DNA from 2 places in the Pseudomonas sp. S3_C06 genome. Region 2 is predicted to be linked to the other one. Evidence: predicted binding sites of a transcription regulator. Region 2 holds the regulator's gene; the other holds the start of a gene.
The links. The regulator sigma-54, encoded in region 2, starts transcription at its own class of promoters, with help from an activator protein. The targets are predictions, from matches to a motif close to ANTGGCATNNANNTTGCTNT.
Positions count from the first base shown of each region.

Region 1: a site for sigma-54 is predicted at 1,644-1,663, ahead of AB4N44_RS25085 (flagellar basal body rod protein FlgF). Genes of this name have one in related genera too.

Region 1 is NZ_CP162747.1:5,638,143-5,641,236, forward strand. Features, by position in the region: gene AB4N44_RS25080 (sigma-54-dependent transcriptional regulator) at 1-1,418, shown strand, start outside; gene AB4N44_RS25085 (flagellar basal body rod protein FlgF) at 1,718-2,458, shown strand; gene flgG (flagellar basal-body rod protein FlgG) at 2,504-3,094, shown strand, end outside.
Region 2 is NZ_CP162747.1:4,925,060-4,928,153, forward strand. Features, by position in the region: gene ptsN (PTS IIA-like nitrogen regulatory protein PtsN) at 1-40, opposite strand, end outside; gene hpf (ribosome hibernation-promoting factor, HPF/YfiA family) at 52-360, opposite strand; gene AB4N44_RS21745 (RNA polymerase factor sigma-54) at 434-1,927, opposite strand; gene lptB (LPS export ABC transporter ATP-binding protein) at 2,115-2,840, opposite strand; gene lptA (lipopolysaccharide transport periplasmic protein LptA) at 2,840-3,094, opposite strand, start outside.

The DNA of each region.
Region 1 (3,094 bases), 710 kb from region 2:
ATATTCAGTTTCAAGCGCTGCGCCCGAAGTTCGAGGCGATCGCCGGGGTGTTCGGCGTCAAGCGGGTAGGGCTGATGCCCAGCGAGCGGCGGCACATGGAGTTGAACGCCTTGCTCGGCGCGCTGGAGTTTCCGGTGCTGTCGATCGACATGGGCGGCTCGATCGTCGCGGCCAACCGCGCGGCGGCGCAGTTGCTCGGTGTGCGCGTTGATGAGGTGCCGGGGATTCCGCTGTCGCGCTATGCCGAAGATTTCGACTTGCCGGAACTGGTGCGCGCGAATAAATCGCGAATCAACGGCATGCGGGTCAAGGTCAAGGGCGACATCTTTCTGGCCGACATCGCGCCGCTGCAATCGGAGCATGACGACAGCGAAGCCATGGCCGGCGCGGTGCTGACCTTGCATCGCGCCGACCGCGTTGGCGAGCGCATCTATAACGTGCGCAAGCAGGAACTGCGTGGTTTCGACAGCATCTTCCAGAGTTCAAAAGTCATGGCCGCCGTCGTGCGTGAAGCGCGGCGTATGGCCCCGCTCGATGCGCCGCTATTGATTGAAGGCGAAACCGGCACCGGTAAGGAGTTGCTGGCGCGTGCCTGCCACCTCGCCAGTCCGCGTGGGCAGTCGCCGCTGATGGCGCTCAACTGCGCCGGCCTGCCCGAGTCGATGGCCGAGACCGAGCTGTTCGGCTACGGCCCCGGCGCCTTTGAAGGTGCGCGGGCTGAAGGCAAGCTCGGGCTGCTGGAGTTGACGGCGGGCGGTACGCTGTTTCTTGATGGCGTCGGTGAGATGAGCCCGCGCTTGCAGGTGAAACTGCTGCGCTTTCTGCAGGACGGTTGCTTCCGCCGGGTCGGTAGTGATGAAGAGGTTTATCTGGATGTGCGGGTGATCTGCGCCACCCAGGTGGACCTGTCCGAGCTGTGCGCGCGCGGCGAGTTTCGCCAGGATTTGTATCACCGCTTGAATGTACTGTCCTTGCACATCCCGCCGCTGCGCGAATGCCTCGACGGCTTGACCCCGCTGGTCGAGCACTTCCTTGATCAGGCCAGTCGGCAGATCGGCTGTTCGCTGCCGAAACTGGCGCCGGCGGCGATGGATCGACTCAGTCATTACCACTGGCCGGGCAACGTGCGGCAACTGGAGAACGTGCTGTTCCAGGCGGTTTCGCTGTGCGAGGGCGGCACGGTGAAGGCCGAGCATATTCGTCTGCCGGATTACGGCGTGCGTCAGCCGCTTGGCGATTTCTCGCTGGAGGGTGGGCTGGACGAGATTGTCGGGCGCTTCGAGAAAGCGGTGCTGGAGCGGTTGTATTCCGAGCATCCGAGCAGTCGGCAGTTGGGTAAGCGTTTGGGGGTTTCGCATACCACCATTGCCAACAAGCTGCGTGAATACGAAGTCGGCAAAGAGTCGGGCAGCACGTGATCGTTCCCACGCTCTGCGTGGGAACGCAGCCCGGGACGCTCCGCGTCCCAAAGCGGACGCAGAGCGTCCATTGAGGCATTCCCACGCGGAGCGTGGGAACGATCATTCGAGGGATTGCCGCCAAGCGGCATAACACCGCCGGTTTTTCGACTTCGATACATTTCACATTTCCCCTCGCCATCCCTCAAGTCCTTTGTTTACCGGGCCTTTGTGCGCCAGAAAAAAGTTGGTCTGCAAATTGCTTATGGCTCAGCAGTACAGCGGTGGGCGGCAAACGTCCGGCATGCAGAGGAAAGAGTGTGGACAAGTACCTTTATGTGGCAATGACCGGCGCCAGCCAGAACGCGCTGGCGCAAAAGGCGCATGCCAACAACCTGGCGAACATCTCCACCAACGGTTTTCAGCGCGACCTGGAGCAGGCGCGTTCGATGCCGGTGTTCGGTGACAGCTTTCCGGCGCGTGCGTTTGCCATGAGCGAACGGCCCGCCACCGACTTCACGCCAGGCTCGCTGGTGCAGACCGGTCGTGACCTCGACGTCGCCGTCACCGGCAACGGTTTTATCGCCGTGCAGAACCCGAACGGCGGCGAAAGCTACGTGCGCACCGGCAGCCTCAACGTTGACGCCCTCGGCGTGCTGCGTGCCGGCAACGGTATGCCGGTCATGGGCAATGGCGGTCCGATCGCCGTGCCGCCCGAGCAGCAGATCGAAGTCGGCGAAGACGGCACCATCAGTATTCGTGCGATGGGCGAAGGCCCGCGTGTCATGGCGGAAGTCGACCGGATCAAACTGGTCAACCCGGACATCAAGAACATGAACAAGGGCCTCGACGGCTCGATCTACACCAAGGACGGCCAGCCTGCGCCGGCCGATGCCAACGTCAAACTGGTGTCGGGTTTCCTGGAGTCGAGCAACGTCAACGCCGTTGAAGAGATGACCTCGGTGCTGGCCTTGGCCAAGCAGTTCGAGTTGCACGTCAAAATGATGAACACCGCCAAAGACGACGACCAGGCCATGGCTCGGGTCTTGCAGATCAGCTAATTATCAGAACGTCGCGCCGAAAAACAGGCGCACGAGGAGAATCGAATGCTTCCGGCTCTATGGGTTGCCAAAACCGGTCTGTCCGCCCAGGACACCAACCTGACCACCATTTCCAACAACCTGGCGAACGTGTCGACCACGGGTTTCAAACGTGATCGCGCCGAGTTCCAGGACTTGCTGTATCAGATCAAGCGCCAGCCAGGCGCCCAGTCGACCCAGGACAGCGAACTGCCGTCGGGTCTGCAACTGGGTACCGGTGTGCGCATCGTCGGCACCCAGAAAAACTTCACCGCCGGCAGCCTGCAAACCACCGAGCAGCCGCTGGACATGGCCATCGACGGTCGCGGTTTCTTCCAGATTCTGCAGCCGGACGGCACCACGTCCTACACCCGTGACGGTACCTTCCACCTCGACTCCAACGGCCAGATCGTCAACGCCAGCGGTTTCGCTCTGGAACCGGCCATCGTCATTCCGAACGATGCCCAGACCTTCACCGTCGGCCGTGACGGCACCGTGTCCATCACGGTTGCTGGCAACGCTGCGTCTCAGGTGATCGGCAATCTGCAAACCGCCGACTTCATCAACCCGGCCGGTCTGCAAGCCGTGGGCAACAACCTGTTCCTGGAAACTGCCGCT
Region 2 (3,094 bases):
GGGAACGGCCGGGGGTCAGGATACTTTCAAGTCGGATCATGGAATGGGGGGTTATCGACCTGTCGCGCCCTGGAGGAGGCTTTGGGTCTTTTCCTTATGCTTTTTGAGTTGGCGATCCAGCTTGTCGGTCAGTAGGTCAATGGCGGCATACATGTCGTCATGCTCGGCATTGGCAACCACTTCTCCGCCGGGAATATGCAAGGTGGCTTCGATTTTCTGCTTCAGCTTTTCGACGCACATCGTGACTTGCACGTTGGTGATCTTGTCGAAATGGCGCTCTAATCGGTCGAGTTTTTCGTTGATGTAGGTGCGCAGAGGTTCGGTCACTTCCAGTTGGTGTCCACTGATGTTGACTTGCATACAGCTTCTCCTTCGTTGCCAGTGCATAAAGCGGCAGGCTGGATAGCCTGCCACTGGAACGCTGTAACGTGGCTTACATCAACCGCTTGCGTTCGCTCGAAGGCGCGATCCCGAGGGATTCGCGGTACTTGGCGACGGTGCGGCGAGCCACCTGAATGCCTTGTGCCTCCAGTAAACCAGCGATCTTGCTGTCACTCAACGGCTTTTTCTGATTTTCCGCAGCAACCAGTTTTTTGATGATCGCGCGGATCGCCGTGGACGAGCATTCGCCGCCTTCGGAGGTGCTGACGTGGCTGGAGAAAAAGTATTTCAGCTCATAAATACCGCGCGGGGTATGCATGAATTTCTGCGTGGTCACCCGTGAAATCGTCGATTCGTGCATGCCGACCGCTTCGGCGATGTCATGCAGGACCAATGGCTTCATCGCTTCGTCGCCGTACTCCAGAAAACCGCGCTGATGCTCGACGATCTGGGTGGCAACTTTCATCAGGGTTTCGTTGCGGCTCTGCAGGCTCTTGATGAACCAGCGGGCTTCCTGCAACTGATTGCGCATGAAGGTGTTGTCGGCGCTGGTGTCGGCGCGGCGGACGAAACCAGCGTACTGGGCGTTGACGCGCAGCCGTGGCACCGATTCCTGATTGAGTTCGACCAGCCAGCGTTCGTTGTCCTTGCGCACGATCACGTCGGGCACGACGTATTCGGCTTCGGTTGATTCGATCTGTGAACCCGGGCGCGGATTAAGGCTTTGCACCAGCTCGATGACCTGACGCAGTTCGTCTTCCTTGAGCTTCATGCGCCGCATCAACTGGCTGTAGTCGCGGCTGCCAAGCAGGTCGATGTAATCGCTGACCAGACGTTTCGCTTCAGCCAGCCAAGGTGTCTTGGCCGACAACTGGCGCAATTGCAGCAGCAGGCATTCGCCGAGATTGCGCGCGCCGATGCCGGCCGGTTCGAACTGCTGGATGCGGTGCAGGACGGCTTCGATTTCGTCCAGTTCGATGTCCAGTTCCGGGTCGAACGCCTCAAGGATCTCTTCGAGGGTTTCGTCCAGGTAGCCCTGATTGTTGATGCAATCGATCAGGGTCACGGCGATCAGGCGATCGGTGTCGGACATCGGCGCAAGGTTCAGTTGCCACAGCAGGTGGCTTTGCAGGCTCTCGCCGGCGGACGTGCGTGTGGTGAAATCCCACTCGTCATCGTCGCTGCTGGGCAGGCTGCTGGCGCTGGTCTGGTAGACGTCTTCCCAGGCCGTGTCGACCGGAAGCTCGTTGGGGATGCGCTCGTTCCATTCGCCGTCCTCGAGGTTGTCGACCGTCGGGGCGGTTTCCTGATAGGACGGTTCCTGGATCTCGGTGTTGGGCTTCTGTTCGGCGTTGTCAGCCATGGGGTCGGAATTATCGAAGTCTTCGCCTTCTTCCTGGCGTTCGAGCATCGGATTGGATTCCAGCGCCTCCTGGATTTCCTGTTGCAGATCCAGGGTCGACAATTGGAGCAGGCGGATGGCCTGTTGCAGCTGCGGTGTCATCGTCAGCTGCTGGCCCATTCTCAAGACTAGCGATGGTTTCATGGCAGGGGCTTAACACCTTATTCGCCGGCGCTATGCGCCATCCACTACAGGGCGCCGAGGCGCCAAACTTAAGCAAATTATATGCCTGAAACTGAAGTGTTTGCCTAGAGCGCTGTAACAATTAAAGCGGATTAAATCCTGCTTGAATCGATACAGCGCCCCGGCGGCGCACCGGGCACTGTTGCGCTTACAGGCGGAACTCGTGGCCCAGATACACTTCCTTGACCAGATCGTTGGCCAGGATGGTTTCTGCATCGCCTTCAGCGATCAGTTGACCATCGTTGACGATGTAAGCGGTTTCGCAGATATCCAGCGTTTCACGGACGTTGTGGTCGGTGATCAGCACACCGATACCCTTGGCCTTGAGGTGGTGGATGATCTGCTTGATGTCGCCGACCGAAATCGGGTCGACACCGGCGAACGGTTCGTCGAGCAGGATGAATTTCGGTGCGGTCGCCAGTGCGCGAGCGATTTCCACCCGGCGGCGTTCACCACCGGAAAGGCTCATGCCGAGGTTGTCGCGGATGTGGCTGATGTGGAATTCCTGCAGCAGGCTTTCCAGCTCCTTGCGACGGCCGGCCTTGTCGAGTTCCTGGCGGGTCTCGAGGATGGCCATGATGTTATCGGCCACCGACAGTTTGCGGAAGATCGACGCTTCTTGCGGCAGATAGCCGATACCGGCCTTGGCGCGACCGTGCATTGGCTGATGGCTGACGTCCAGATCGTCGATCAGTACGCGGCCCTGATCGGCCTGTACCAGGCCGACGATCATGTAGAAGCACGTGGTCTTGCCGGCACCGTTCGGGCCGAGCAGGCCGACGATCTGGCCGCTGTCGATCGACAGGCTGACGTCACGCACGACCTGGCGGCTTTTATAGGCCTTGGCCAGGTGCTGAGCTTTCAGAGTTGCCATTACTGGGTTTTCTCGTCGGTTTTCTTCTTCGGCTGGATCACCATGTCGATGCGCGGACGCGCCTCGGTGACCTTGCTGCCGGTAGCGCGACCGGCGCTGGCCAGTTTCTTCACGGTGTCGTAGACGATTTTCTCGCCCTGAGTGACGTTGCCGTCTTTGTCGACGACCTTGGCCTTGTCGATCAGCACGACGCGGTTTTGCTGGGCGTGGTATTGAATCGTCACGCCGTAGCCTTGAACCGGTTTGGTGTCGCC